Regions from separate parts of the Williamsia herbipolensis genome, predicted to be linked through region 2. Evidence: riboswitches for the same ligand, from Rfam matches in the RefSeq annotation. Region 2 holds a riboswitch; the other holds the start of a gene.
What was found. Region 2 has a riboswitch for cobalamin ahead of metE (5-methyltetrahydropteroyltriglutamate--homocysteine S-methyltransferase). Riboswitches for the same ligand answer to the same signal wherever they lie in the genome.
Positions count from the first base shown of each region.

Region 1 (15,829 bases), 2.2 Mb from region 2:
GTGTCGTCGTCGACGCGGTCGAGCACCTCGCCCACCGCCTGCTCGGAGAGCCGGTCGAGTGGTTGGCGCAGCGCCGCGCTCAGGAGGTCGCCGCGCAGCTCACCCTCGGCCCGATCGGCGCACCCGGCCCACACGGTGCGGCCGGCGGTGTCGAGAAGGGCGTATCCGAGGAGACATCCGGCCAGGGCCATGACGAGCGTCCACCCGGGATCGGCGGCAACGCGTCCGATCACGACGGTGCCCGATGCCTGCAGGATCGCGGCGACGGTCAGCGCGACGAGCGCCGCCCCGGTCGCGGGACGCGCCAACCGACGCCACGAGACCGGGCGCGCCGCGGCCACGACAGAACCCACCCGCGCCGGCGCGGCGCGGGTGGGCTGGGGAGTCGTGGTGGCGGTCATCGTTAGAAACGCTACGCACCGCCACCGACAGTCGGCACCTCATTTTCGGCGCCGGAGAGCCGTCAGCTCAGATCTGCACGCGTCCACTGGTTGTCGAACTCGAGCCCGCTGCGCACGAAGAGCTGGGTGACGGGGCAACGACGTTCGATCTCGGAGACGAAGGTCGAGAACTGCTCGTCGGTGGCGTCGGTCTCGACGGTGGCGCGCACCGACACCTTGTCGAAGTTGGCGTTGCCCTCCTCGCCCTTGACGAGCACGAGGGTGTCGAGGTCTCCCTGCACCGTGAAGGAGAACGTGCCCAGCGTGATGCCGAGGTCCTTGGCGACGAGAGCGGCGGTCACCTGGTTGCACGAGGTGAGCGAGCCGAGGGCGTAGAACAGCGGGCTGGGCGCTTCGTCCTTGCCGCCGAACGCGGGGTACGCGTCGGTCTCGAAGACGTGCTTGTTGTCGCCCTGGGAGGTGAGCGTCTGCGCGACGCCGGTCCCCTCGGCCTCGATCACGAACGGCACAACACTGGCGCGGATGGTGGAAGTCATGGTTGCCACCGTCGTCGCGGGCCGCTGACCTGTCCAGATTTGCGATCCTCAGGATCGAAATAAGGATGTACGGGAATCGTGTCGTCCCACGGCTGCGCGGTCGCCATGTCGGCCACGCGGACGAACCCGCGCTCGAACTCGCCCACCGCCGGATCCACCAGCCGGTACTCCTGCCGCTGACGATGGATGGGCTGGGCGTCGAGCAGGACGATGCGTACCTCTCCCGGCTCGAACGCACAGCGGGCCTGCAGTGCGGCGATCAGCTGCTCGCTGTGCATGTGGCCGTCTCCGAAGTTCCACCCGATGGCGGTGCTGCAGATGCGCTCACCGTCGGTGAGCACGTAGTCACTCTCGTCGAAACCCGCCATGGCGCGATGGGCGAGGGTGAACAGGGCACGGCCGTGGGTGTTGAAGGCGCGGAACGCATATCCCATGTACAGCGGGATCTGCATGGCGTCGCCGGCGCCGTAGACCCGCTCGAGTTGGGAGGCGGGCATCGCCGCGATGGCGACCAGGTTGGCCTCCATCTTCGCCGCCGCCGACGGCGTCATGCACCACATCCCGGTGTCCCAGTTCCCGGCGTAGTACCGCATCCCCGGCAGGAACGACACCTTGCGCGGGAACAGGTTGCCGATCACCACGGTGCCCGCCGAGACGACCGCGAGAGCGATCACCGACCACGGGGACCCGAGGTCGCCGAGCCCGACGTCGGAGTGGCCGACGAACAGAGCGAGGACGCCGAACATCATGAAGACGTTCCACTCCAGGGGAACCCCCATCGGGATCGCCGAGAGGATCCCGAAGTGGAACACGAGCATCACCACCGCGGCCACCGCTGTCGGCCAACCGCCGCCGGAGAAGAACAGCACCAGAGGGACCGCCATCTCGATCACCGTGCTCAGGTGCGCGATCGCGCGTGCCGGCCGACCCGGGCGCAGATCGTCGGGGAAGTGCTCGAAGAACGCTCGCTTGATGAACCGGGGCCGCAGGATCGGGTTGTTCGACATCATCGTCGACACCACGAACGGGAAGTGGCGGTTGAGTTTCGAGGTCGCCGCCCCGACCCAGATGATGAGGAACACGATCTTCGCCGCGACGATGGCGTCGACCGTCGCGAACAGCAACGTGACCGTCAGCGCGGCGTAGACCTCTCCGCGCGCGGCGAGAAAGATCGTCTTGTCGCGCAGCGCGGCAGCTCCCAGCACCACCAGGGTCACCGCGATCAGCCAGCGCGGCGGCTCGGTCACGATCAACGCCGCCACCAACGACACCAGCAGCGCCGCGTAGAGCGCGACGTCGACGGGGCGGCGCTCGTCGCCCCGGGTGAGCGGGATCCGGCGCGGCCAGGGAGGCAGCCGGATGGTGCCCGGACGCAGCCAGTAGAGGATCGACCCGATCGGTGGGTAGAAGCGATTGTTCAGCGGTCCGAAACCACACCCGAGACCGACGACCTCGAACAGCATCGTGAACAACACGACCTTGGCGAACACGACCGGCTCGTCGTACCACCCGCGGACGTCGGCCAGCCCTCCCACGTCGGAGGTGCCGACCGACAGCAGCCACGCGGCGACCACGTAGGCGAGCACCTTGATCACGTAGAACAGGTGCAGTGCCACCGGCGTGCCGAACCCCACCTCGGCCCAGTGCCGCGCCATCGGCACGATCTTCTCCGCGCGGCTGCCCGTCTTCCAGGTGGCCAGGTCGACGTCGGGGGTGGTCTGCGTCAGGAATCCCACCCGGCGACGCTAACAAACCAAGCGCTCGCTTGGTTCACTATCGGCCGGTCAGGCCCCGACGTACGCGGCGAGATGCTCGCCGGTGAGCGTCGACCGGTCGGCGACGAGATCGGCCGGAGTCCCCTCGAACACGATGCGACCACCGTCGTGGCCGGCCCCCGGCCCGAGGTCGATGATCCAGTCGGCGTGCGCCATCACCGCCTGATGGTGTTCGATCACGATCACCGACTTCCCCGACTCGACCAGCCGGTCGAGCAGGCCGAGCAACTGTTCGACGTCGGCGAGATGCAGCCCCGTGGTCGGCTCGTCGAGGACGTAGATCCCGCCCTTGCCCGCCATGTTGGTGGCGAGCTTCAGTCGCTGCCGCTCCCCGCCGGACAAGGTGGTCAGTGGTTGACCGAGCTTGATGTAGCCCAACCCGACGTCGGAGAGGCGTTCGAGGATCTTGTGCGCCGCCGGTGTCGCGGCCGGCCCGGACCCGAAGAACTCGGTCGCCTCGGCCACCGACATCGCGAGCACCTCGCTGATGTCGCGGTCACCGAGGTGGTACTCGAGCACCTCGGCCATGAACCGGCGGCCCTCGCACAGTTCGCAGGTGGTGGCGACGCCCGCCATCATGGCGAGGTCGCTGTAGATCACCCCGTTGCCGTTGCACGTCGGGCAGGCACCCTCGGAATTCGCGCTGAACAGCGCGGGTTTCACGCCGTTGGCCTTCGCGAAGGCCTTGCGGATGGGGTCGAGCAGACCGGTGTACGTGGCGGGATTGGACCGTCGCGAACCGCGGATGGGGCTCTGGTCGACAGACACCACGTCGTCGAGTCCCGACAGCGAACCGTGGATCAGCGAACTCTTGCCCGAACCGGCGACACCGGTCACCACCACCAGCACCCCCAGCGGAACGTCCACGTCGACCGACTGCAGGTTGTGGGAATCGGCGCCCCGGATCTCGATCACCTCGGTGTGCTCGCGCACGGCGTCCTTCAGCGACGCACGGTCGTCGAAATGCCGTCCCGTGACGGTGTCGCTCGAGCGCAACCCGTCGACGGTGCCCTCGAAACACACCGTCCCGCCGCCCGATCCGGCACCGGGACCGAGGTCGACGATGTGATCGGCGATGGCGATGGTCTCGGGTTTGTGCTCCACCACCAACACGGTGTTGCCCTTGTCCCGCAGGCGGATCAGGAGGTCGTTCATGTTGGCGATGTCGTGTGGGTGCAGACCGGTGGTCGGCTCGTCGAACACGTAGGTCACGTCGGTCAACGACGACCCGAGGTGCCGGATCATCTTGGTGCGCTGCGCTTCACCGCCGGACAGCGTTCCCGCCGGGCGGTCGAGGCTGAGGTAGCCGAGTCCGATCTCGACGAACGAGTCGAGGGTCTCCCCCAGTGACTCGATCAGCGGCGCGACGGCGGCGTCGCTGATCCCGCGGACCCAGACCGCGAGGTCGCTGATCTGCATGGTGCACGCGTCGGCGATGGACTTCCCCGCGATCGTCGACGAACGCGCGCCCTCGTTGAGGCGGGTGCCGTCGCAGTCGGGGCAGGTGGCGAAGGTGACGGCACGTTCGACGAAGGCGCGGATGTGCGGCTGCATGGCGTCGACGTCCTTGGAGAGCATCGACTTCTGGATCTTGGGGATGATCCCTTCGTAGGTGAGGTTGATGCCCTCGACCTTGATCTTCGTCGGCTCCTTGTAGAGCAGGTCGTCGAGTTGTCGCTTCGTGAAGGTCGCGATCGGCTTGTCGAAGGGAAAGAAGCCACAGCCGGCGAAGATCCGTCCGTACCACCCGTCCATCGTGTAGCCGGGGATGGTCAGCGCTCCGTCCTGCAACGACTTCGCGTCGTCGTAGAGGGCGGTGAGGTCGATGTCGTTGACCGAGCCGCGCCCTTCGCAGCGGGGACACATGCCGCCGGTGATGGTGAAGCTGGCACGCTTCTTCACCTCACGCCCGCCGCGGGTGACGTTCACGGCCCCGGCGCCGCTCACCGACGCGACGTTGAACGAGAACGCCTGCGAGGAACCGATATACGGTTTCCCGAGTCGGCTGAACAGGATCCGCAGCATGGCGTTGGCGTCGGTTGCGGTACCGACCGTCGACCGCGGGTCGGCGCCCATCCGCTGTTGGTCGACGATGATCGCGGTGGTCAGCCCGTCGAGGAGATCCACATCGGGGCGCGCCAGGGTCGGCATGAACCCCTGCAGGAACGCGCTGTAGGTCTCGTTGATCATGCGCTGCGATTCCGCGGCGATGGTCGCGAACACCAGCGAACTCTTGCCCGAGCCGGACACGCCGGTGAACACGGTGAGGCGGCGCTTGGGGATCACGACATCGACGTCGCGCAGGTTGTTCTCCCGCGCCCCCTGCACCCGGATCAGGTCGTGGCTGTCGGCGACGTGCGCGGTGGACGCGGGGGCCATGGTGCTCCTACCTCGAGAATGCTTGGGGGACGGACCGGGTCAGGACGACTGCTGGATGCGGATGAGGTTGCCGAACGGGTCCCGCACCGCGCAGTCGCGCACACCATAGGGCTGATCGGCCGGTTCCTGCACGATCTCGCCGCCGGCCGCGACGATCGAGTCGAAGGTGGCCGCGAGGTCGGTCGCCGCGAGCAGCAGCCGCGCGAACGTGCCCTTCGCCATCATCTCGGCGATCATCGCCTGCTCGGTCTCGGTGACCCCCGGGTCGGCGGTGGGCGGGTACAGCACGATCGAGGTGTCGGGCTGGTCGGGCGGACCGACGGTGAGCCAGTGCAGGCCGTTGTAGCCCACGTCGTTGCGGATCTCGAAGCCGAGGATGTCGCGGTAGAAGCCGATCGCGGCCTCGTGATCGGTGTGCGGGAGGAAGCTCGAATGGATGCTGGTCGTCATGGCGCTCAGGCTAAGACGGTGCCGGCCGCCCGCGCTTCTCGATTCCTGACCGGTCTGGTCACCTGTTTGGCGACGCACGCCGGCATTCCCGCGACGGACTGACCGTGGTCGCGTCGGTACGCGCTCGGCGACACCCCGACCAACTCGCGGAAACGGGTGCTGAAACTCCCGAGCGAGGAACACCCGACCGCGAAACACACCTCGGTCACGCTCATCTCGTCGCGGCGCAACAACGCCATCGCCCGCTCGACGCGCCGGGTCATCAGATAGCTGTAGGGCGATTCGCCGTACGCGGCGCGGAACTGTCGGCTGAGGTGTCCCGCCGACATGTGTTCGCCGCGCGCGAGTTCCTCCACATCGAGCGGCGCGGCGAACTCGCGGTCGATGCGATCCCTGATGCGGCGGAGACGGACGAGGTCGGCTGTCCGCGACGGCGGGAGTGGGTCGCTCATGCCGGTGTCCACCCCAGCGCCGGGCCGAGACGCGTCGCCATGTCGGTGATGATCTGGACGTAGTCGTCCGGCTCGAACGAGAACGGGAGAGCGAAGGCGACCTCGGTGGCGCGCTGGAATCCCGCGTGCTCGTAGAGGCGGGCGGCGAGGTCGTCGGACGGTCCGACGAGATCGGGCGCGAACACCATCCCCCGGGGTCCCTGCGGTTCGAGCGTTCGCGCGAATCGACTCTCCGCGTAGGCCTCGTAGCGGCGGATCTGATCGGGGGTCGCGGTGTCGGTGGGGATCACCACGAGCCCCTGCGACACCCGCGCACGCGACGGATCGGGATGCGCGGCGCGGTAGGCGTCGATGTGCTCGGCCTGAATGGTCGCGAAATCCCGCGCCGGACCGCCCTCGGTGAACACCACCGACGAGGTCAGGTAGTTCAGTTGCTGCTCTCCGGCCCAGGTGGCCGAACCCAGTCCGCCGCCGTACCAGACGCGGTCGGCGAGGCCGGGCGAGTGCGGTTGCACGCGTCGGGAGAACGACTCGATGCCCACGGTGCCCTCGAAGTCGCTCACCGGATCGCCGCGGAGGCAACGCAGCAGGCGCAGCACGCGCTCCTTCGAGAAGTCCTCGACGTCGTGTGTGTCGGGATAGAGCACGTGCCGGTAGTCGTCGTAGCGCATCGGGGTGCCCACCGACACACCGGGATTGATGCGTCCGTTCGACAGCACGTCGACCGTGGCGAGGTCTTCGGCCAGGCGGAACGGGTTCTCGAGTCCGAGCGGGATGACCGCGGTGCCGAGTTCGATCTGTGAGGTGACCATCGCCGCGGCGGCCATCACCGCGACAGGCGAGGAGATGCCGTACTGCAGGTGCCGGTCGCGCAGCCACACCGAGTCGAAGCCCAGGTCCTCGGCACGTCGGATCGTGTCGATCGTCTCCATGTGCCCGTCGCGCGGCGACGACTCCGCGAACCGCCCGATCGTCAGGAATCCGAGCTTGCTCAGCGGTGTGCCCTCGCGTGGCATGTCGGTTCTCCTGTCCGCACACTCGATCGTGTCGAGAACAGTGTGCCCCGGCTAGCTCCCGAACGGCACGGCGGACGAGCGCACCGGGTACGCCGCGACGTTCATCACGACCGAGCCCGCGCACGGTCCGTCGGCGATGTCGGTGCGCCACACGCCGGTGAACGTGCCATCGGGTTGCGGTGCGTAGTAGGCCACCGAGTGCGCCTTGTTGTAGGGCTTGGGCACCCCGGGACCCTGGTAGCAATCCCACATCCAGTCGTAGGTGTGAACCCACTTCTGGCCGTCCCAGGTGTAGCGCGCGGGCTGCGGGAGGGTCGGGTTGGCCGGCGCGGGTCCGGCCACCACGGCCGCGGTGCACACTCCCCCGATGCACCCCGACGAGAACGTGTAGGTGTCGGCGAAGTCGGGCTCGCGCTGGGTGGCCGCGAGGCTCGTGCCGGTCTTGGTCGCCGCGAACCGCTTCAGGGAGTACTGGCCCGTCCACGTGGGTTCGGCGGCGTGCGCGGGACCGAAACCGGCGATCAGTCCGACGACGAGCATCCCGACGAGCGTTGTCGAGACGCGGACGATCGACGGTGTGCGCATCGGCTCAGTGAACCAGATCACCCGTTGCGCGATCAGGCTTTGACTGCGTGCAGCGTGTTCGGCAGCATCGTTCGGGGCGCATCGACGCCTGCGTGAACTGTCCACCGACCCCGACCTGACCGATTCCATGACCTCATCACTGCATACTGCGAAGACCATGACTCGTGAACCCGGTACCGAGCTGGCCCCCGTGGCCGCCGGCTCAGCGCACGTACACGTCCACCTCCCGCATGTGTCGCCGATCGCCGAGGCGCGCCGTGTCGGCATCACCGCCTTCCAACTGGCGCGCGGCGTCGGCGAGGTGGCCGTCGGTTTCCGGTCCCGCAAGCCCCTGCCCGAGCGCGCGGCCCGAGAGGTCCGCGACGTCTTCGAGCGACTGGGACCCACGTATGTGAAGCTCGGGCAGCTCATCGCCTCGAGCCCGGGTGTGTTCACCCCGGCGTTGTCGCGGGAGTTCGAGACCCTGCTCGACAGGGTGGCCCCCGCACCGATCGCCGTGATCGAGAAGGTGCTCACCGATGCGTTCGGCGCCCCGCCGTCGCAGGTGTTCGCACAGTTCGACGCCGTGCCGATCGCGTCGGCGTCGATCGCGCAGGTGCACACCGCGACGCTGCACAGCGGCGAACGGGTCGTGGTGAAGGTGCAGCGGCCCGGCATCGCCACCCGACTCGCCGCCGACGTCGCGATCCTGGAAAGGCTCGCCGATCTGCTCGAACTGTCGCCGTACGGCCGGATGCTCAGCGCGCGCAACGTGGTCGACGACTTCGCAACCGGCCTCGACGCCGAACTCGACTTCCGCAACGAGGCGCAGGCGATGGACGAGTTCGTCGCAGGTCTCGCCGACACACCGTTCGCCGATCGCGTGCGGGTACCGACCGTGCACCACGAGTTCACCACCGGCGAGGTGCTCACGATGGAGTACGTCGATGCCATCCGCATCGACGACGCGCGCGCCGTGCGCGCCGCGGGACACGACGGCACCGCGCTGGTGCGCAATCTGCTGCTGGTCTTCCTCGAGTCGGCCTTCCACGGCGGTCTCTTCCACGGCGACCTGCACGCCGGCAACGTCCTCGTCGACTCCGACGGCCGCCTGGTCCTGCTCGACTTCGGCATCGTCGGACGCTTCACCCCCCGCACCCGTCGCATCATGCGGCGCCTGGTCGGTGACCTGATGGTGCGCAACGACTACGAGGCCGCCGGCCGGGCCCTGTTCACCCTGGGCGCTGTCCGCAACCCGGGCAGCACCCGTGAGGGCGCGAAGGACATGCGACGGTTCACCGCACCCATCGCGGGCAAAGACCTCGCGGGGATGTCGTACACGGCGCTGGGCACCCAGCTCGCCACGCTGGCCAAGGCCTACGACCTGCGGCTGCCGCGTGAGCTGGTGCTGGTCGGCAAGCAGCTCCTCTACGTCGAGAAGTACATGAAGCTGCTGGCCCCGCAGTGGCGGGCGCTCACCGACAAGGAGCTCTTCACCTACATGAAGGCCCTGCTCACCGAGGACGAGCCGAGGCGCTGACCCGGGGCGGCCACGGGCTCGGGTAAGTTCTGCCCCGACGTCGGTGTGCTCCCGGTCGTCTGGTTTCTCCGGGAGCACCGCAAGAGGGAATCCGGTGCGAGTCCGGAACTGCCCCGCAGCGGTGATCGGGAACGACGCGACAGCAATGCACTGGCCCCGGCCGGGAAGCAGTCGCCGGTAGGTGGCATCGAGACAGATGCCGTGCCCGAGAGTCCGAAGACCTGCCGCCGTTGGTCGCGTCGGACGATGCGACCGCTCATCGGCCTCGTGGGATATGGCCGGTGCGGCGCCTCGTGAACCTGTCGTGGTTGTCTGCACCCCTTTTCCGCACAGACGGAAAGGGATCGAATGCAGGTTCGCGGCCGCCCCGGTGTCGGCACGGCGGTCGCGCTGTCCCTGCTCGTGCTGGTCGCCGTCTCCGCGGTCGGGATGATCGTCGGCAGCGTGCACATCCCCGCGTCCGACGCGGTGCGCTATCTGTGGGCCGATGTCGTCGGCGGCACCATCGCCCCGCAGGACGTCCCGGGCTACCGGATCGTGACCGATTCCCGACTCCCCCGGGTCCTCACGTCGATATTCGTCGGCGCCGGGCTCAGTGTCGTCGGTGTCGTGGTGCAGGCGCTGGTCCGTAACGCCCTGGCCGATCCGTACATCCTCGGCATCTCCTCGGGCGCGTCGGTGGGCGCCACCGCCGTGGTGTTGTTCGGCGCCCTCGGCGGCCTCGGGCTCTATGCGCTGCCCTCGGCGGCGTTTCTCGGCGCGTTGGGCGCCACGGTCATCGTGCTCGTGCTGGCCCGCAGCGCGGGCGGTCTCGAACCGACCCGACTGGTACTCATGGGAACCGCACTGGGCTACGGGTTCTCGGCCATCACGACGGTTCTCGTCTTCCTCGCGCCCGCCGGCGACGCCGCGCGCAGCGTGATGTTCTGGCTGTTGGGCAGTCTCGCCGCGGCGACATGGCACTCGGTGTGGTTGGTCGGCACGGTGTCGGTGGTCGGCGTGGTGCTCGCGAGCGCGTGCGCACGTCACCTCAACGCCCTGTCGATGGGCGATGATGTCGCGGCCAGCGTCGGCGTCCATCCCGGCCGATTCCGTCTGGCACTGTTCGTGGTGTCGGCCGTCATCGTCGGTGTGATCGTGTCCGTCTGCGGCGCCATCGGGTTCGTCGGCCTGATCATGCCGCACGTGACACGGTTGCTCGTCGGCGCCGACCACCGCCGCGTGCTCCTGCTCAGCCCGGTGCTCGGTGCGGTGTTCGTGGTGGTCGCCGACATCGTCTCCCGCACCCTGGTGCCGCCGTACGAGTTGCCGATCGGCGCCATCACCGCCGCGGTCGGGGTACCGGTGTTCGTGGCACTCATGCGCCGCCGCGAACGAGTGACCACATGACCCCCGACCCGGACGCCACCACGGCGACGCCGGCGGTCGACTACCGCGACGTGTGGATCCGCCTGGGCGACACCGAGATCGTCCACGACCTGTCGCTGTCGGTGCCCGACGGTGGGTTCCTCGGCGTCGTCGGACCCAACGGCAGCGGGAAATCGACGATACTGCGCTGCCTGTTCCGAGCCCTGTCCCCGTCGGGTGGCCAGGTCACCGTGCACGGCACCGACATCGTCGCCACCTCGCTGCGCGACAACGCACGTCAGGTCGCCGCACTCACCCAGTCCTCGGCGCTCACCCTCGATTTCACGGTCGCCGAGGTGGTCGCCACCGGTCGACTACCCCACATCCGCCTTCTCCGGTCGGCCACCGCCGCCGATCGCGAGATCTGCGAACGCGCCATGATCGATGCCGGTATAGGCGGTTTCGGGCACCGACGGTTCGCCGAGCTCTCCGGCGGCGAGTCGCAGCGGGTCCTCATCGCGCGCGCCTTCGCCCAGCAGACCCGCGTGTTGGTCCTCGACGAACCCACCAACCACCTCGACGTGCGTCACCAGTTCGCGGTGCTCGAGGCGGCCCGTGCGCGGGGCATCACCGTGATCGCCGCACTGCACGACCTGAACATCGCCGCCCAGTTCTGCACCGAACTCGTCGTCGTGTCCGACGGGCGCATCGTGCGGCGCGGGACGCCGGCCGACGTCCTCACCGCCGACACCATCACCCGCTTCTTCGGTATCGGATGCCACATCGTCACCCATCCACGCCTGCGCGTTCCACAGATCATCTTCGACGAAGGGACCACCCGATGACACGACGCTTCCTGGCTCGCGCCGCACTGGCGCTCAGCGCGACACTCGCGGTCGGCGGGTGTGGCGCCACGGTGTCCGACCACGCCGCGCCGACGTCGTCCGGCGCGGCGGTCACGGTCACCAATTGCGGTGCACCGCTCACGGTTCCGTCGCGCCCGAACAAGGTGCTCACCAACGACACCGGCATCACCGAGATGATGTTCGCGTTGGGTCTGCAGGACCGGATGGTCGGCTACACCACCTACGAGGGCAAGGAGCGTGACATCGCATCCTCGCCGTGGCGATCGGAGTTCGCATCGACGCCCTCGCTCGGCACGGCCTTCACGCGCGAGGTGATCCAGAAGGCGGCGCCCGACTTCGTGTTCGCCGGATGGAACTACGGCTTCAAGGAGTCGACCGGCGTGACGCCGGCATGGATCTCGACGATCGGTGCGACGCCGTATCAGTTGACCGAGGCGTGCCGACAGCCCGGATCGACCCGACGCGGGATCACCCGTCCGCTCGACGCGCTCTACGACGACCTCACCAACCTCGGCCGGATCTTCGGCGTCGAAGATCGCGCCTCGGCCCTCATCGCCGGGTACATGCGAGAGGTTGCCCAGGCGGCCGCCGCGGCACCGCAGTCCGACCGCCGGGCCCGAGTGCTGCTGTTCGACAGCGCCGATCCCGCCCCGTTCACCTCCGGCCGCAACGCGGCCCCCGATCAGATCATCGCCGAGGCGGGTGGCACGAACGTCTTCTCCGGGCTCGACGACTCGTGGACGTCGGTGTCGTGGGAGGCCGCCGCACAGGACGATCCGCAGGTGATCGTCATCGTCGATTACGGCGCGGGGCAGGCGAACACGGTCGCGGCCAAGACCGCCCAGCTGCGCGCCCAACCCCTCATGGCCGGGACCACAGCGGTCCGCGAGAACAACATCGTGTCGTTCCCCTACGCCGCTCTGGTCGAGAGTCCGCGCAATCCGGCGACCATTTCCGCCCTGGCCTCCTATCTGCGGAGTCGGGGACGTTGATTCGACGGCCGCGCCGTGAGGACCGCGCGCGTGGTGTGATCCATGTCGACCGGGAGGCGAGATGGACGACACCGTGATCGTGCACATCGACCGCGCGTCGGTCGCGATGGGCGACGACGTCAGCACCCATGAGGAGGTCTGGACGTACCGCTCGTCGGCGACGCTCGACGACCTGCTCGTGGACATCGCGACGTCGTATGTACCGCCCATCGGCGGTGATGCGGGCTGGACCGTCCACGCGAACGCCCATGACGACGCGCGACGACGCCATCTCGGGATGATCTACCGACCCGTCGACGACGCCGACGTCGCGTGCCGCGTGCGCGGTTCCGACACCCTCCTCAGCGCGATCGCCGCCACGACGGGGCTCGACATCTACGTCGGATATCTGACGTGGGACCTGGCGCGTCCGGCGAGCATCGATGCGATGCGTGCCGCGCGTTCACGGCATTCGACGCCGCTGCACAGGACGCGCCTGGCCGACGCGGACGCCGAACACCGCCGGTGGCAGACGGTGCGGTCACTCCGCCAGCTCGACGCCGACCTCATACCCTGGCGGCGAGCATGGATACGCGACGCGGTCCTCGACACCCCACGACTACCCGGTGTCGATGAGTTCGTCGCCGCGCATCTCGACCTGCTGTACGACCGACTGAGCCCCGCCAGTGTCGCCCTCGCCGTGGACCTGTTCGACGCGCCGACGACGGAGTCGAAGTACCAGGCCCACGGCACCGATCTGATTGCCGCACTGGGTGATCCGCGTGCAGCCACACTGGCCATGGTCCTCACCGCATTCGAATGGACCATGACCCAGAAATCGTGGGAGGACACGGCCGACCCGGGGGTCGTCGCCTATCTGGGCCAACTCGAACGGTGGGGCTACCACCTGTCGCCGGTGGAGCAGGCCTACGCGGGTCGCCGCTCGGCCGACGACGTCATCGATGAGGCCCGGCGACATCGCGACGATCGTTGATGCCGCACGCCCACGACGATCATTCGGCGATCGCAGTGGCCTCGACCTCCACGAGCACCTCTGGCTCGAACAGCATCGCGACGCCGATCAGGGACGACGGCGGCATCGGCTGCGGCAGCGCGATCTCGGCCGCAACCCCTTCCACGCCGGCCATGAACTCGTCCATCATCGACGGGTCCCACCCGACGACGTAGAACGTGAGGCGGAGTACGTCGCGGAACGAGGCGTCGGCCGCAGCCAGTCCGATCGCAGTGTTGCGGAGCGCTTGCGCCACCTGCCCTGCCAGGTCGCCGGGCGCCACCGGGATCCCGTCGGCCGTGCGTGCGATCTGACCCGCGACATGGATGTGGCGACTGCCGGTACCGCTCGCAACGTGGTGATACGGCACCGGCGTCATCAGACCGGTGGGACTCGAAAGGCGAACGCTCATGGTGCTTCTCCTGATGTCAACGTACTAGGTATGTTCTTGATACCTAGTACAGCCAGGACACTTCAACGAGACCAGGTTTCATGACCGATACCTCCGCCCGCCACCACAGCGATGATCTGACCATCTCGTCACCCCACCGAGAACTGCTCGATCACGTCCTCGACAAGTGGTCATTGCACGTGCTGAACGAACTCTGCGAACGACCCTGCCGGTTCAACGAGTTGCGACGCGCCATACCCACGGTGACGCAGAAGAGTCTCACCGCCACGCTTCGCCGGCTGGAGAGAAGCGGCATCGTCGAGCGGGTGGTGGTCAGCTCCCGACCTGTCGCCGTCGAGTACCGCATCACCCCGCTCGGCAAGACCTTGCGTGAGCCCGTCGACGTTCTGCTTGCCTGGGCCGCGCAGCACTTCGACCAGATCGAGCGTGCGCGATCGGATTTCGACGCACAGATCTGACTCGCGCAGGCCCCGACGGCTGCCACCGACCGACATCGTCCGTTCTGAGCACCGGTTCCGGCACCATGCCGGAGGCAGAGCTCCAGACGGACGATCTCAGCGACCGAAGCCGGCGTTGCGCAACGCGTCGGCCATCGAACCGGTCGGTGCGGGCGCGGCACGTCGGTCGCCACCGCGACCGCCCTTGTCGGAGCGGGCCTGCCCCTTCTGCGGACTCTTGTTCGATCCCCGGTCGCGCTGGGGTCGCTGCGTCGACTGCTTCGGGGCACCGACCTCGTCGTCGAGTCGCAGGGTGAGGCCGATGCGCTGGCGGTCGGTGTCGACCTCGAGGACCTTCACCTTCACCACCTGACCGGATTTCACCACCTCGTGCGGATCCGAGACGAATGTCTTCGACATCGCCGACACGTGCACCAGCCCGTCCTGGTGGACACCCACGTCGACGAAGGCACCGAATGCGGCGACGTTGGTGACCACCCCCTCGAGCACCATGCCCGGCTTCAGGTCGGCGACCTTCTCGACCCCGGCGGCGAAAGTGGCGGTCGCGAACGCCGGTCGCGGATCCCGACCGGGTTTCTCGAGCTCGGCGATGATGTCGGTGACCGTCGGGACACCGAAGCGGTCGTCGGCGAACTCCGAGGGGCGCAGTGCGCGCAGTGTTCTCGTGTCACCGATGAGTTCGGCCAACTGCACGCCCGAGCGGTCGAGGATGCTGCGTACCACCGGATACGACTCGGGGTGCACGCCCGACGCGTCGAGCGGGTCGTCACCGTCGCTGATGCGCAGGAATCCCGCGCACTGCTCGAAGGCCTTGGGTCCCAGGCGCGGCACGTCGAGCAACGCCGTGCGGGTGGGGAACGGCCCCGTCGCATCGCGGTGCGCCACGATCGACTCGGCGAGCGTGGTCGAGACACCGGAGACGCGCGACAGCAACGGCACCGACGCGGTGTTGAGGTCGACCCCGACGGCGTTCACGGCGTCCTCCACCACGGCGTCGAGGCTGCGAGCGAGGGTGGCCGGGTTCACGTCGTGTTGGTACTGGCCGACACCGATCGACTTCGGGTCGATCTTCACCAGTTCGGCCAACGGGTCCTGCAGGCGTCGCGCGATGGACACCGCTCCGCGCAGCGTCACATCGAGCTGCGGGAGTTCACGACTCGCGTACTCCGATGCCGAGTAGACCGACGCGCCCGCCTCACTGACGATCGCCTTGGCGGGTGCTGGGCCGCCGGCCTTGCCGATCTCGGCGATGAGTTCGGTTGCCAGTGCGTCGGTCTCCCGGGAGGCCGTGCCGTTGCCGATGGCGATCAGGTCCACGCCGTGGCGCGTCACGAGCGCGGCGAGCGTCGCCTTGGCGGTGTCCCACTGCTTGTGCGGTTGATGCGGGAAGATCGCACAGGTGTCGACCACCTTGCCGGTGCCGTCGACGACGGCGACCTTCACGCCGGTGCGGAATCCCGGATCCAGACCGAGAGTGGTGCGCGCGCCGGCCGGCGCCGCCAACAGCAGGTCGTTGAGGTTGCGGGCGAACACCGCGACGGCGTCGTCCTCGGCCTTCTTGCGCAGCCGCATGCGGGCATCGCTCTCGGCGGTCAGCATCAACTTGACGCGCCAGGCCCACCGCACCGTGGTCGCGAGCCACGTGGTCGC
Region 1 is NZ_CP108021.1:724,930-740,758, forward strand. Features, by position in the region: gene OG579_RS03285 (ABC transporter ATP-binding protein) at 1-401, opposite strand, end outside; gene OG579_RS03290 (OsmC family protein) at 464-937, opposite strand; gene OG579_RS03295 (DUF3556 domain-containing protein) at 934-2,673, opposite strand; gene OG579_RS03300 (excinuclease ABC subunit UvrA) at 2,722-5,091, opposite strand; gene OG579_RS03305 (VOC family protein) at 5,131-5,541, opposite strand; gene OG579_RS03310 (helix-turn-helix transcriptional regulator) at 5,547-5,993, opposite strand; gene OG579_RS03315 (LLM class flavin-dependent oxidoreductase) at 5,990-7,009, opposite strand; gene OG579_RS03320 (Rv2253 family sensor-like surface protein) at 7,061-7,594, opposite strand; gene OG579_RS03325 (ABC1 kinase family protein) at 7,752-9,113, shown strand; cobalamin riboswitch at 9,138-9,356, shown strand; gene OG579_RS03330 (FecCD family ABC transporter permease) at 9,462-10,502, shown strand; gene OG579_RS03335 (ABC transporter ATP-binding protein) at 10,499-11,305, shown strand; gene OG579_RS03340 (ABC transporter substrate-binding protein) at 11,302-12,318, shown strand; gene OG579_RS03345 (hypothetical protein) at 12,380-13,291, shown strand; gene OG579_RS03350 (RidA family protein) at 13,311-13,721, opposite strand; gene OG579_RS03355 (winged helix-turn-helix transcriptional regulator) at 13,802-14,179, shown strand; gene OG579_RS03360 (Tex family protein) at 14,276-15,829, opposite strand, start outside.
Region 1: another riboswitch for cobalamin. It lies ahead of OG579_RS03330 (FecCD family ABC transporter permease); the one in region 2 lies ahead of metE (5-methyltetrahydropteroyltriglutamate--homocysteine S-methyltransferase).

Region 2 (15,829 bases):
CAGGTAGTCGTCGCCCTCGATGTCGGTGATCTCCCAACCCAGGACCCCGGTCCAGAAGTCGGCCACGAGTCGGATGTCGTGACAATCGATGGCGATGACGTCGATTCTGCTGGTCATGGCGGCCACCCTACGACCCGATGGATGTCGGGAGGTTGCGATTCCATATCGGGTACTGGACATCCTTCGCGGCGCAAAGCATGCTGGGACGGGAAGTTGGTACGCACACGTTCCACCAGGAGGTCCCTCGATGAGAACACGACGCATCGCACTCGCCGCAGCGGCGGCCGCGGCGCTGTCGGTGGCCGCGGCCCCGAGCGCCGGCGCGGCACCGGAGGCGACCCCCGAACCGTCCGGCGCACCCGACGTCACCATCTCGCGCCCGCAGGTGTCGACCGATCCGGCCACCCGCGGCGAGATCTCGGTCGTGATCAGCAACGTGGGTACCGCCCGGGCCACCGGGATCGTCGCGTACATCAACTCGTTCCCGAACCGGTTCGGCGGCACCGAGTTGATCGACGGCATCGACCCGGGGAAGTCGGTGCGACAGCGCGTCGGCACGCTCGGCTCGACACCCTTCACCGGGATCGTCGCCTCCGCGGTGTACGCCGACGGTCGAGACCCACAGCCGCTGAACAACTACTCCTTCAGCGTCGAGGTACTGCGCCCTCCCCGCTGACACACCGACCCCAGGCGTGCCCCGCCTCCCCCCGGGCGTGGGCAGGTCGGGTGGGATCGAGACCCCCGATCCCACCCGACCACCTCAACCGGTCACAACTCGGCGCGCACGATGTGTGCCGCGGTGACCAGATTGCGCAGTGACGCCTCCACCTCGTCGGTCGACCGCGTCTTCAGCCCGCAGTCCGGGTTGATCCAGAGTCGCTGCGCAGGAACCGCATCCAATGCAGCTCGCAGTGACGCCACGATCTCGCCGACCTCGGGAACACGAGGCGAGTGGATGTCGTAGACCCCCGGCCCCACGCTGTTCGCGTACCCGATCGAGTTGAGGTCGTCGAGCACCTCCATGTGCGACCGCGCGGCCTCGATGGAGGTGACGTCGGCGTCGAGATCGGCGATCGCACTGATCACCGCACCGAACTCCGAATAGCAGAGATGAGTGTGGATCTGCGTCGCATCAGCCACGCCCGCCGTCGACAGCCGGAACGCGTCGACCGCCCAGCGCAGGTACGCCGGTTGATCCTCCGCGCGCAGCGGCAACAGCTCCCGCAGCGCCGGCTCGTCGACCTGGATGATCCCGACACCCGCCGCCTCGAGGTCGACGGTCTCGTCACGGATCGCCGACGCGATCTGATTCGCACTGTCCCACAACGGTTGGTCGTCGCGGACGAACGACCACGCGAGGATGGTGACCGGACCGGTCAGCATGCCCTTCACCGGTCGATCGGTGAGCGACTGCGCGTAGTCGATCCACGTCACCGTCATCGGATGCCGCCTGCGGACGTCGCCGTAGAGGATCGGCGGCCGCACGCAGCGCGTCCCGTACGACTGCACCCACCCGTTCTCGGTGGCGAAGAACCCGTCGAGCTGTTCGGCGAAGTACTGCACCATGTCGTTGCGTTCGGGCTCGCCGTGCACCAGTACGTCGAGCCCGAGGTCCTCCTGCAGCGCGATGATGCTCGCCACCTCGCCGCGCATCCGACGCTCGTACTCGTCCACACCGATCTCGTTCGCACGCAGGGCCGCTCGCGCCCGCCGGATCTCCGATGTCTGCGGATACGACCCGATCGTGGTGGTGGGCACGACGGGAAGTCCGAGCCGTTCGTCCTGGGCGGCACGCCGTTGCGCCGCCGGCCCGCGGGCGACACCCGCGTCGACCGCGGCCGCGATGCGTTCCCGGATGCCGTCGTCGTGGACACGTGGATCCGAGCGGCGGGCCGCCAGCGCCCGCGCGCAGGCGTCGAGGGCCTGGTCGACGGAGTCGCGTCCGTCCCGCAGCGCGGTGGCCAGGGTGACCACCTCGGCGACCTTCTCCGCGCCGAACGCCAGCCAGCTGCGGAGGGTGTCGTCGAGCCCGGACTCCCGGTCGAGGGAGTACGGCACGTGCAGCGTCGAGCACGACGTCGACACCGCCACCGAGGCGGCCGAGCCCAACAGCGTCGCCAGGGTCGCGAGCGACGCCGACAGATCGTTGCGCCAGATGTTGCGACCGTTGACGATTCCCGCCACCAGCAGCTTCGAGGTCAGCGCTGGTACCGAGGCCACCGGGTCGGCGGTGCCGCGCACCAGGTCGACCGCGATTCCCTCGATGTCGGTGGCCGCGAGCGCAGGCAATGCCTCCCGGAGATCGCCGAAGTAACTCGCGACGAGGATCGCCGGTCGGTCGGTCGCTCGGGCCAGTTCGCCGTAGACCCGCGTGACGAGGCCGGCCGGGTCGTCGTGCAGGTCGGTGACCAGTGCGGGTTCGTCGATCTGCACCCAGTCCGCGCCGGTCTCACGCAGCGTCGACAGCAGTTCGCGATACAGCGGGAGCAGCTCGTCGAGTCGATCGATCGGCGCGGTGCCGTCGACGCCCTTGCTCAGCAGCAGGAACGTGATCGGGCCGATGACCACCGGCCGCGCCGGGACCCCCAGTGCCAGTGCCTCGGTCAGTTCATCGAGCACCTTGTCCGGGTGCAACGAGAACGTCGTCGACGACGAGATCTCCGGGACGAGGTAGTGGTAGTTGGTGTCGAACCACTTCGTCATCTCCAGCGGGGCGACCCTGCCGGTGCCCCGCGCCGCGGCGAAGTACCGGTCGAGGTCGTCGGCGATGCCGGCGACCCGCGGCGGTAGTGCGCCGAGAAGCACTGCGGTGTCCAGCATCTGATCGTAGAACGAGAACGTGTTGACCGGGATCGAGTCGAGTCCGGCGGCGTGTAGTTCCCGCAGGCCGGCGACGCGCAGGTCGGCGGCGAGAGCGTGCAGCTGGGCCTGGTCGGTGCGACCGGCCCAGTACGCCTCGACGGCGCGTTTGAGCTGCCGATTCGGTCCGATGCGGGCCGAGCCCAGAGTTGTTGCGGTGAACGGTGTACCAGTCATGTGTGACGATCCTTCGGTGCGTGCGGATGGCCATCACCAAGGGACGTGGTACCGACGAGCCGGCCGGGTGCCGAGGGCACGCGGCCTGGAGCCGTACCCCTCACGAGGGCACGGCCATGGGCTCTTGCGGTCACACGCCCAGTCCACGAGGCGATGATCCGCCGGGTGCGGCGCACCCGGCACAACTGGCAGGTCTTCGGACTCGTGGGCGTGACACTCGCGGCCTACTGGCCGACGCTTCCCAGCAGGTCCGCTCTCGCGGACCCGCCAGTGCTTATTGTCGGCGGTCGTTCCCACTCACCGCTGCGGGACAGTCCCGGATTCTCACCGGGTTCCCTCTCGACCGGCCGCCACCGAGGGCGGTGACCGGGCTCGATGCCGCACGACAGACTCAGGGGCTCCTGGGTGTCACTCGTACGGCAGACCAGCTGCGATCGCGACAGTACGCGCCCGTGCGCCGGCGTTAGCATCGCGGTATGCCCTTTCATCGATTCCTCGAACGCCATGACCACGACGAATCGTTCGCGATGGGCAAGGCCATGCGGGAGACCCGCGGTCGGTCGACGCTGGCACAGGCGCCGTCGGGCGAGCGCGACCTGATCGACCTCGTCCGGAGGCAACACGAGGGTCGGATCGCCGAGCTGATCCCGCTGCGTATCGAGCGGATGAGCGAGTCGCCGTTCGCGTTCTTCCGCGCGACCGCCGACATCATGGCCACCGACCTCTCGTCGATCCCCGTGACCGGGATCGACGTGGTGATCAGCGGCGATGCCCACATCGGCAACTTCGGCTTCTACGCCAGCCCCGAACGCCGCATCCTGTTCGACCTCAACGACTTCGACGAGTCCGGCGTCGGTCCGTGGGAGTGGGACGTGAAGCGGCTGGTGACCAGTGCGGTGCTGTGCGCCCGTGCCGACGGTGCCGATCGCGACGACCAGGCCGAGCTCGCCGCCGATGCCGCGCAGGCCTACCGCCGGGCGCTGCGCGTGGCGGGGTCGCAGTCGGTGATCGACCGCTACTACACCTCGGTCGACGCAGAGGTGTTGGCCGACAACGCCGGTGGCGTGGTCGCCGATGTCATCGACTCCGCGCTGGTTAAGGCACGGCGACGTACGGCGAACAGCATCGTCGACAAGATCACCGAGATCGGACCCGACGACCGGCGCCGCATCACGCCGGACCCGCCCATCGTGGTCCCGTTGTCCGCCCAGCACCCCGAGCGGATCGAACTCGCCGGCCAACGCGTCGACGAGATCTTCGACCACTACCTTTCGTCGGTGCGCACCGACGTGGCGTTGCTGTTGTCGCAGTTCGAGATCGTCGATGTCGCACGACGCGTGGTGGGGGTAGGTTCGGTCGGCAACGTCGCCCTGATCGTCCTGCTGCAGGGCCCCTCGGATGAGCCGATGGTGCTCCAGCTCAAGCAGGCCGCACCGTCGGTGCTCGAGACGAACGGTGGTCTCACGTCGGTGATACCCGAGACCGAGCACACGCCGACCGATGCGCGTGACGCGATTCGTGTGGTGGCGAGTGCGCATGTGTTGCAGGCCAACTCCGACCCGTTCCTCGGATGGACCGCATCACGTGAGGGCGCGTTCTACTGGCGGCAGTTCCGGGACATGAAGGGATCGATCGACGCCACCGACCTGAAGGCGCGGGAACTACGCCGCTACAGCGAACTCTGTGCGCGACTGCTGGCCCGTTCGCACAGTCAGAGCCCGGCGTTCGCACAGATCGCCGGCTACCTCGGGAAGAACGACACCGCCGACACCGCCATCGCCCGATGGGCGGTCGACTACGCCGATCAGGTCGACCGCGATCACGCGGAGTTCCTCGTCGCGGCGGCCGACGGGGTGATCTGAGGGTCAGGCGGAGGCGACCGCGCGGTCGAACAGCGTGCGGTCGTGGGCGTTGACGATCACCAGATCGGGATCCGCGCGGCGGCGCAGTTCGGCGATGCGTTCCTGGTTGCGCCGCAACTGCTTGCGGTCCATCGCGAGCGCGGTCTCGGTCACCCGCATCGTCCACGGCGTCGAGGTCTCGTCCTCGATGGCGCCCCGATGATGAAAGGCGTCGCCGCAGTGCAGGACCCAGCGGTTGCCGGCGTCGACGGCGATCGCGGCGTGCCCACGGGTGTGGCCGGGCAGCGAGATCAGGACCACCCCGGGGGCGATGGCGGTGAGTTCACGCGCCGCGGCGAATCCCCGCCAGGACTCGCCGACGGGTTCGTGGGTGACCAGCGAGGGTCCGTGGGCCCACTGGCGTCGGCGGTAGCGGCCGTGCTCGAGCGTGGTGCGCGGGCGTTGGGCGGCGGTGACCTCGGTGGAGGTGGCGTGGACGGTGGCGCCGGGGAAGTCGGCGATGCCGCCGACGTGGTCGAGGTCGAAGTGCGTGACGACGATGTGGCGGACGTCGTCGGTGGAGTAGCCGAGGTTCTCGATCTGGCAGGCCGCGGTCTCCTCGGGGTCGAGCACCGGACGGATGACGTGGCGCAACGGCCCCAGACGTCGTGCGGGCGAGGCACAGTCGGCGAGGCCGTAACCGGAGTCGACGAGGACGAGGCCGTTGTCGGTCTCGAGCAGCAGCACGTGGCACACCAGTGAGTCGCCGGGGACGGGCATCGTCCCGCAGTTGAGGTGACGGACACGCATGTCAGACCACCGCGCGGAAGTGGGTGATGAGGCGCCAGCCGTCGAGCTGGTGGAAGGCGAGACCCGGTGGCTGGGAGGCGTCGACGACGTCGGTCCCCTCGAACGAGAGGTTCAGAGTCGACGAGACGCCCGGGGCGAGGCACACCGGACGACCGGCGAAGCTGGTGACGGCACCGGTGTGCGCGTGACCGCAGAGGAAGCCGACGATGCCGGGGTGCTTCTCGACGAGCCGCACCAGGCGGTCCTCCCCGGTCTGTCGGATGGAGTCCATGAACGGCATACCCAGCACCACCGGGGGATGGTGGAAACACACGATGACCGGGACGCCCTGGCCCACGGCGGTGATCTCGCGATCCATCCAGGCGAGGGTGTCGTCGGACAGGTATCCGTCGTTGCGCCCGGGGATGGTGCTGTCGCACATGAGGAACAGCGCGCCGGCGATCATCGCCGAGCGGTTGAGCGGCATGTCGTGCGTGTGGCGTCCGAACAGGCCGAAGCCGAACTCGTCGCGGCGGTCGTGGTTGCCGGGGATCAGCAGCGTGGTCGGCAACGGCACACCGCGCAGCACCGCCGCGGCCTCCTCGTACTGGGCCGGCGAACCGTCGTCGGTGATGTCACCGGTCACCACGAGGGCGTCGATGCCGTCGGCGCGTGCGGAGATGTGGCCGAGCACCGCCTCCACTCGCGCGCGGTGGTCGGCCTCCCCGCTGAAGTGGAGGTCGCTGATGTGGGCGACGGTCAGCATGCGATTCATGATCACAGATCGCCGGGAAGCTTGTCCCTGCGGATGCCCCGCCAGCTCGGATGCCTCAGGTGGCCGGTGCTGGTCCAGTCCATGAAGCGCACCTCGGCCACCACCTTCGGCAGTACCCACACAGCGTCGTGTTCGACGGGCCGGTCGAGTCGTTCCACGAAGGGGGAGGTCTTCCGACGCAGCGGCGCGAGTTCCTCGGCGAGGGCGGTGAGCTGCTTGTCGGTGAACCCGGTGCCGACACGGCCGATGTAGCGCAGGCCGGTGTGCTCGGGGAGTCCGACGAGCAGCGAACCGATCGTGTTCGAGCGGTTGCCCTTGCCGGGACGCCAGCCTCCGACGACGACCTCGATGTCGCGCCAGTTCTTCTGCTTGAGCCACGTCCGCGACCGGCGCCCCTGCTGGTAGACCGAGTCGCGGCGCTTGGCGATCACCCCCTCCCAGCCCTTGTCGCGGCTGTGGTCCATCGCCTCGGCGCCCGACCCGCTGAGCAGCGGCGGTACCTCGATCGCCGGGTCGCGGGCGAAGACCGGTGCGATCTCGTCGAGCAGCGAACGGCGTTGCTCCCACGTCATCCGCAGCAGCGACGATCCGTTGAGGTACAGGATGTCGAACAGCATGAGCTTGAGGGTGAAGGGCTCGGACGTGGAGTCGCGGCTGGCGAGCAGCGTGAAGTTGGTCTTGCCGGTGGCGTCGACGGCCACCACCTCGCCGTCGAGCACTGTGTCGATCAACCCGAGATCGTCGGCGAGGGAGCTCAACTGGGGGAAGTCGGCGGTCATGTCGATGCCGGCGCGGCTGGTGAGCCGCAGTTCGCCCCCGATGTAGCGGGCGATGATCCGGTAGCCGTCCCATTTGCCCTCGAAGGCCCAGGTGTCGGCGGAGAGCTTCTCGACGGGGTCGTCGGTGGCGAGCATCGGGCGGGGATCGCGCAGGCTGTCGGGGACGATCGGTCGCGGCTCGTCGGACATGAGATGTGCGAGCCAGTTCTTCTCGCCCGTCTTGATCAGTGCGTAGCGGCCCTGGATGCGGTCACCGTGCAGTCGCACGATCACCTCGTCGTCACGCCACTTCTCGGTCTCGTAGGTACCGCGGTCCCAGATCTCCACGTGTCCGCCGCCGTACTCCCCGGCCGGGATGTCGCCGGCGAAATCGGCGTAGTCCATGGGGTGGTCCTCGGTGTGGACCGCGAGACGGTTCTGGTCGCTGTCGGTGGGCAGGTTCTTGGGTACCGCCCACGACACCAGCACGCCGTCCCGCTCGAGCCGGAAGTCGTAGTGCAGTCGGCGCGCGTGGTGTTCCTGGATCACGAAGATCGGCAGACCTGGGCCGGCGTCGTCCTCGACGTCGGTGTCGTCGGATCGCGTTGTCGCCCGGTGTGTCTCGTCGCCGAACGGTTCGGGGGTCTTCGATTCGTCGCGCTTGCGCCGGTATTCGCTGAGGCTGACCACCGCCGGCGTATCGGCGGCGACCGCGGCATCGGGTGCGACCGCGGCCGGTGCCGTGATCGCGTCGTCGAGACCGGCGAGGATGTCGCCGTGCTCGGCGACGCGCGCGAGGACCTCGGTGAAACCGAGTTGCGCGATGTCGGGATCGGACAACTCGTCCCAGAACCGCGGTGCCGCGGCCCACGGATGCTCACGACCGCGCAGAGAGTAGGGCGCGAGAGTGGTCTTCGCGCTGGAGTTCTGGCTCCAGTCGATGAACACCTTCCCCGCGCGCACCGCCTTGGCCATCACCGCCGTCACGTCGTCGGGGCGCTCGGCGGCCAGTGAGGTCGCGATCTGCTTCGCCACCGCCCGGGCGCCGTCGCTCGACACCGCGGCCGGCAACGGGGCGTACACGTGGATCCCCTTGCTGCCGCTGGTCACCGGGTAGGAATCGAGGCCTGCCCCGGCCAGGAGTTCACGGACCAGCAGGGCGATCTCGGCGCAGTGGGCGAGGCTGACACCCGGGCCGGGGTCGAGATCGAGCACTAGGCGGTTGGCACGGCGGTCGGGTTTGGCGACGGGGGCGTCGGAATCGGGCGGGAACGTCCACTGCGGCACATGCAGTTCGAGGGCGGCCTGCTGCCCGAACCACACGAGGTCGGCGCGCGAGGTGGCGATGGGGTAGATCGCGTCGCGGTCGCTGTGTTCGATGACCCGGCGCTCCAGCCAGCCCGGGGCGCTCGAGGGCAGGTTCTTCTCGAAGAAGGGCGCCGACTCGACACCGTCGGGCCAGCGCTTACGCGTGATCGGACGCCGCCACAGATGCGGCAGCATCACCTGCGCCACCCGGTTGTAGTAGTCGATCACCTCGGCTTTCCGGGTCCCGGTCGCCGGATACAGGACCTTGTCGAGGTGCGTGACGCCCACCGATCGTCCGTCGACGTCCAGTGAATCGGCCATGGTCCCGATCCTACCGACAGCTGGACAGATACCCCGGGGGGTGTGTATACCCATGGGGGTATCGACACACCGAGAGGACATCCCATGCGCGCCGCAACCCGCTCGTCTTCCGACCTCCGTCGGCCCGACACCACGCCGCGTCCCGGACTGCTCGGGCGGGTCGGTGGCTGGGGTACCGATCACCGCCGGCTGGTCTTCGGGCTGTGGCTCGCCGCGATCGTCGTCCTCGGTGCGTTCGCACCCTCGGTGTTCTCGTCGCTGGCCGGGGCGGGGTGGCAGGCGAACGGCTCGGAGTCGGTCGCCGTGCGCGAGCTGGCGCAGGAACACTTCGGCGGGAACTCCTCGGCCGCGGTGCAGATCGTCGTCCACTCGAACTCCTCCACCGTCTCCGAATCGAGCATGCAGGCGGTGTTCACCCAGATCGGTCGTGAGCTCGGATCAGACCCGCGCTTCGGTGAGATCGTCACGCCGCAGGCCGGTAGGACGATCAGCCGCGACGGGCACACCGGCATCCTCATCGCCGGCGCGAACGCGTCGACCGACGAGATGGTCACGGCCGTCGACGACCACAAGTCACCGCTGACGACGCTGTCCCGCAGCGGTATCGAGGTCTATCCCACCGGGGCGTCGGCACTGTGGGCGGACTTCAACAAGGCCAACCACGACGCGATGATCACAGCCGAGCTGTTCTCGTGGCCGGTGACGCTCGCGATCATGGTGCTGGCGTTCGGATCACTGGTCGCAGCCGGGCTTCCGCTGCTGCTGACCATCGCGGGACTCGTCGCATCCGCGGGCGGACTCGTGCTGCTCAACCACATCACGCCGATCTCGGTGTGGGCGATGAACTTCGCGATGATGTTCGCCCTCGCGCTCGGCATCGACTACGCGCTGTTCATCGTCTCGCGGTTCCGTGACGCGCTGACGCAGCGCGGCGATCGGCGTCAGGCCGTCGTCGACACCATGGACACCGCGGGCAAGGCCGTGGTCCTGTCGGGCCTCACCGTCCTCGTCAGCCTCTCGGCCGTCCTGCTCGTCCCGGCGCCGGCGGTGCGGACGATGGCGGTCGGGATCATGCTCGCGGTGGTCTTCGTCCTTCTCGCGACCCTGACCCTGCTGCCCACCGTGCTCGGTGCCCTCGGTCCGAGGGTCAACGCGGTGTCGTTGCCCTACGCGAAGAAGCAGGAGCACCGGTCGCCGGTGTTCCACCGCTGGGGGTCGCTGCTGCACGAGCACCCGTGGCCGTTCGCGGTCGTCTCCCTGGGGATCCTGGTGCTGCTGGCTCTGCCGGTGTTCGGGCTGAAGGTCGCGATGCCCTCGATCTCGGTGGTGCCGGAGGATGCCCCGGTGCGGCAGGGGTACGCGCTGGTGCAGCAGCAGTTCGGTCCGGGTGCTCCTGGCGCGCTGCAGATCATCTCCCCGGCCGCCGAGGCGCAGGCCGCAGCGACCACCGCATCGTCGAGCCCGGGTATCGCGATGGTCACCCCGCCGCAGCCCGCGCGCGACGGTTCGGGATATGCGCTCATGCAGGCGATCCCGACCGTGGACCCGTCGAACGCGCAGATGGGGTCGATCCTCGACACACTGCGCAACCGTCTCCCGGCCGACGCTCTCGTCGGCGGGGCACCCGCGGAGAACCTCGATCTGCAGACCGCACTGGACGACTACCTGCCCGTGATCGTCGGCGTCATCCTGATCATGGGGTTCCTGCTGTTGCTCGTCGCAATGCAGGCGCCGCTCATCGCCCTGATGGGAACCGTGGTCAGCCTGCTGTCCACCGGGGCGGCGTTCGGTGTCGCGAAGCTGATCTTCCAGGACGGACACGGGGCGTCGCTGCTCGGGTTCACGCCGCAGGGATTCCTCGACGGATGGGGTCCGGTGTTCTTCTTCCCGATGATCTTCGCCATCGCGATGGACTACACGGTGTTCCTGCTGGCCACGGCCAAGGAGCACTACGAGAAGAGCGGTGACCCGCACACCGCGCAGATCGACGGGATGGCCCACTCGGGGCGGGTGATCTTCGCGGCGGCCGCGGTGATGGTGGCGGTGTTCTTCAGCTTCGCTCTCGCCGATCCGCTCCCGCCGAAGGAGATGGGCATCATCCTGGGCGTGGCGGTGCTCCTCGATGCCGTCCTCATCCGCCTCATCCTGCTGCCGGTGTTGCTGCGACTGACCGGCCACGCCGGCTGGTGGTCACCCGCGTGGCTCCGGCGGGTCCTGCCGTCGATCAGCTTCGCCCACAACTGACCCCACCGTTCCCGAACAACGAAGGAGACACCCATGGAACCGGGACTGAGCACGACCCTCACCGACACCGACCTCGCCACCGCGAAGCAGAAGGTGACCGACGCCCTCGACGAGCAGGGCTTCGGGGTTCTCACCGAGATCGACGTGCAGGCGACGATGAAGAAGAAACTCGACGAGGACATGGAGACGTTCACCATCCTCGGTGCCTGCAATCCGCACATCGCCCACCGCGCACTCGGTGTCCGACCACAGATCGGGATGCTGTTGCCGTGCAACGTCGTCATCCGTGCCGACACGGCCGACGACACCGGTCGCACCCTGATCGTCGAGGCGATGAACCCCGACCTCATGGGATCGGTGACGGGGGAACAGGCGCTGACGCCCATCGCGGCGGAGGCGGGTGAGCTGCTGCGCAGGGCGATCGCGACGATCGCCGCCCCCTGATACCCCCGGGGCTATGCTGGGTGATCACCATCCGCGGCGAGGAGAAACTCATGATCGGCGACGACGACGCAATCGCGCAGGTGCTCAACCGGTTGCGGCGCGCACAGGGCCAACTCGGCGGGGTGATCGCGATGATCGAGGCCGGGCGTGACTGCAAGGACGTGGTGACCCAGCTCGCCGCGGTGTCGAAGGCCCTCGATCGGGCCGGCTTCAAGATCGTGGCCACCGGACTCCGTGAGTGCATGACCGACAACGCCGAGGGAGTGCGGGAACCGATGACCGAGGCCGAACTCGAGAAACTGTTCCTCGCGCTGGCGTAGATCATCACGCCCGACGTGATCGGGCGGTGACGGTCTCCGTCGGTGTCCGCGTCGCACCGCAGGTCATGGTCTGACCTAGGCTCGACCCATGACCGGGGCAGATTTCTATTCCGAACTGCGGGCCCTGCGTCTCGAGCGCGTGCTCGACGCCTCGGTGGAGATCATCACCGATCAGGGCTGGGACGCCCTGAGCATGACCGCGGTCGCGAAGCGCTCCGGGGTCCCGCGGCAGAGCCTCTACAAAGAGGTGGGTACCCGAGAAGAGCTCGGCAACGCGGTGGTGCACCGAGAGGTCGATCGCTTCCTGGAGCGCGTGTCGGCCGGCCTCGCGGCGCATCCCGATGACTTCGAGAAGGGTGTCTCGGCGGCCGTGCGGAATGTCCTGGAGCACGGTCGGTCGAATGCCGCTCTCGCAGCCGTCCTCCGGCCGGGCCACGACGCGGGCCTCCTCGCACTGCTCACCGTGAACCCCGACGCCGTACTGGGTCAGGCGACCGGCGCACTCCGATCGCTGTTGGGGGACACGGTGTCCGAGGCGCTCGTCGATTCCGTTGTGCGACTGACGATGAGCCACCTCCTGCAACCGACGGTGGACGTCGACGAAGCGGTCAGCCGCATCGACCGGGTGGTCCGCGGATTCGACTGACCGCTTCGTCGGCAGGTCCTTCGGCCTACAGGTCGAGGACCAGCTTCGACGACAGCGACCGCGACACGCACAGCATGACCGAGTCGCCGCGGTCGCGCTCCGCGCGTGTCAGCACGGAGTCGCGGTGGTCCGGGGTCCCGTCGAGGACCTCGGCCTGACAGGTGCCGCAGATGCCCTCCATGCACGACCCCATCACGTCGACACCGGCGTCGGCGACCGCCTCGAACATCGACGTCCCCGCAGGCACGGTGACCGTCACACCGGAGTCGACGCACTCGACCTCGAACGAGTCGAGCGCACCCTCGGGGGCGTCGATCGCCTTGGGGGCGAACCGTTCCAGGTGCAGGCTCTCGGCCGGCCAGACGGCGCACCTCTCCTCGACGGCGTCGAGGAGGACGTCGGGGCCGCAGCAGTAGACGAGCGTGTCGGGCCGGGGGTCGGCGAGAAGCGTGTCGAGGTCGAAGCGTGTGCCGCGTTCGTCCCTGGCCCACACCGTCACCCGGTCGTCACCCTCGAACTCGTCGAGGAACGCCATCGTCGACCGGGACTTGCCGACGTAGACCATCTCCCACTTCGCGCCGTGGGCTTCCGCGGCGGCGATCATGGTGCGGATCGGGGTGATACCGATACCGCCGGCGATGAACAGGTACCGCGGCGAGTCGACGAGAGCGAAGTGGTTGTCGGGACCCGTCACCCGGAGGGTCGTCCCCTCGGTGAGCTCGTCGTGGACGAAAGCCGACCCACCACGGCCGTCCGGTTCGCGGAGGACCGCGACCGTCCACGACGACCGGTCGGCGGGATCACCACACAGCGAGTAGTGCCGGGTCATGTCCGAACGGAGGTGGAGTTCGGCGTGCGCACCCGGAGCCCACTGCGGCAGGGGTTCTCCCGACGGGGCGGTGAGCGTCAGCTCGACGACACCGTCGGCCGCATCCCGTCGCCGGGAGACCTGGACGTCGAGCACCGTCCGCTCGACGCGTCCCTTGCGCTGCGGTCGTGCCGGAGCCGGCGCCGGCGTCTCCGCGGCTCGTGCCTGCTCGCCCCGGCGCCGTTCCTGGTGCATCGCGCGGTAGGTGCCGTGCTGTCGCCGCTGGGCGCCCTTGGGGGTGAGCTGGACCATCATCGAGCTGTAGCCGCGAACGAAATTCGACTGCACCCGTTCGGGTTCGGCGAGGACCTCGATGTCGTCGAAGCGCTCGAGCAGCTCCTCCCACAGGATCCGTAGCTGCAGCTCGGCCAGTCGGCTGCCCATGCAGCGGTGCGTGCCGATACCGAACGCCAGGTGGTGGCGCGCGTTGCGTCGGTCGACGATGAAGCTGTCGGGATCGGCGAACGTGCGCTCGTCCCGGTTGGCCGAGGCGTACCACATCACGACCTTGTCGCCCTTGCGGATGAACTGGCCGTTGAGGACGGTGTCGCGCGTGGCGATCCGGCGCATGTAGGCGAGCGGCGTCTGCCAGCGCAGCATCTCGTGGACCGCCTTCGACACCAGGCTCGGGTCGTCGCGCAGGCGGTCGAACTGCTCGGGGAACTGGTTGAGCGCGAGCAGGCCACCGGTCATGGAGTTGCGGGTGGTGTCGTTGCCGCCGATGACGAGCAGGACGATGTTGCCCAGGAATTCCATCGGGCGCTCGATGAGGTCCTTGGTGTCCTCGGACATCTGCATCAGCGTGATCAGGTCGTAGCCGGGCTTCTCGCCGGCGTTGCGACGCGCGGCCTTGTCGTGCCACAGGTCGCTGAAGCTCTTGGCGGCCTCGGCCGCGGCCCGGTACGCCGCATCGGTGTCGGTGGAGCCGCCGGTGGCCGACGCGCTGGCGGCCACCAGATCGGTCCACTCGACCAGCTTGCGCCGTTCCTCGTAGGGGAAGTCGAGCAGCGTCGCGAGCATCCGGGAGGTCAGTTCGATGCTGACCCGATCGACCCAGTCGAAGGGTTCGTCCACGGGGAGTTCGTCGAGGACCTCTGCGACCCGCTCGCGGATGAGGCTCTCCATCTCCTCGAGGTTCTGCGGGGCGACGACTCCCTGGACCGCGCCGCGCTGCTGATCGTGTCGCGGGGGGTCCATGGCGATGAACATCTCGATGTCGAGCCCCTCCGGCGGTGTGCCGAGGATGATCTGCGGTTCGGCGGAGAAGGTCTCGAAGTCCTTGTCGACGGTGACGATGTCGTCGTAGCGGGTCACCGACCAGAACGGGCCGAACTTGCTGTCGCCGCGATAGTGCACCGGGGCTTCATCCCGCAGCCGTCGGAAGTAGGCCTCCCACTGCCCCTGGCGCCAGAGGAACGGGTCGCTGACATCGATGTCGGTGAGATCGAGGTCGTCGACGTCGGGGATCGCGGACTCGGTGAATCGCGGTTGATCGTCGCCGATCAAGCGGCTCTTCGTGTGCTGAAAGAGATGGAGCGCCTGGATCTGGCGCTGCATCGGCACCACTGCCTGGGCTTTGGTGATCACCTGGTCGAGTACGCGCATGACGACAACCGCCTTCACTGAGTTCCATGTCGGAGTGACATTAATGAACTATACGTCCCCAGTGATGACAATGTGGGCACTTTTGTCGCATCCCTCGGTGGTGCTCGGCGCGAGCTATGAAGCGGCCGCGTTGTGACGCGGTCGTCACGGCAGGGTAGGCGCGAAGCGAGGACACTGGGGAGAGTTCGTCCAGCTCGGGGCGAGTGACACCAACCATCGCGGTGCTCGCCACCGCCTGTCACGCCAGGAGCTGCACATGCCCGACGCCGAACCCGCTCGTTTCCCCGACTCCGATCTCGAGACCGGTGGGAGTGTCGACCCCGGCGCCACCCCGCCCGCAGACGCGTCGACCTCGATGGCCTCCGACGCACGGCAGGCGACGCCACGACGCTTCTCTCCCACCACCATCGTGGTCGGGGTCATCACGACGATCGTGATCATCGTCGCGATCGCCGGGCTCATCGCCGTGATCGTGGATTCGACCCAGTACTTCTGATCTCCCGAACCGGGATCAGGTCTGCTCGGCCTCGATGATGCTCTTGATCCTCGCGAGGGTCGCCGGGATGCCGGAGTGAGCGGCGTCGACGCGATCGGTGATCTGCGCCTGCGCCTCGTCGCCGTACTTCTCGTGGAAGAAGGCGATGCCGTCGTCGCGGAACTGCCAGGTCTCGGTGAGTCGGGTCCCGTCGCCCGCGGGCTCGAGGGTGAAGCCCCAGCGCGCGTACTTCCCGCCGACCAGCCACGCGAATTCGCGACCGGGCTCGGCGGCCACCACGACCGATCGCGTCTCCCAGGTGCGTGACGGCTTCTCGTTGCGTCCGGTGAACCAGGCGTCGACCCGCGGACCGTCCGGACCCGGCTCGTCGCCGCTGTC
Region 2 is NZ_CP108021.1:2,918,782-2,934,610, forward strand. Features, by position in the region: gene OG579_RS13205 (VOC family protein) at 1-117, opposite strand, end outside; gene OG579_RS13210 (hypothetical protein) at 248-676, shown strand; gene metE (5-methyltetrahydropteroyltriglutamate--homocysteine S-methyltransferase) at 769-3,036, opposite strand; cobalamin riboswitch at 3,207-3,422, opposite strand; gene OG579_RS13220 (DUF2252 domain-containing protein) at 3,513-4,898, shown strand; gene OG579_RS13225 (MBL fold metallo-hydrolase) at 4,902-5,687, opposite strand; gene OG579_RS13230 (metallophosphoesterase) at 5,689-6,432, opposite strand; gene OG579_RS13235 (ATP-dependent DNA ligase) at 6,444-8,828, opposite strand; gene OG579_RS13240 (MMPL family transporter) at 8,913-11,072, shown strand; gene OG579_RS13245 (DUF302 domain-containing protein) at 11,106-11,516, shown strand; gene OG579_RS13250 (metal-sensitive transcriptional regulator) at 11,567-11,836, shown strand; gene OG579_RS13255 (TetR family transcriptional regulator) at 11,925-12,482, shown strand; gene OG579_RS13260 (cytochrome P450/oxidoreductase) at 12,508-14,955, opposite strand; gene OG579_RS13265 (DUF6480 family protein) at 15,212-15,451, shown strand; gene OG579_RS13270 (SRPBCC family protein) at 15,467-15,829, opposite strand, start outside.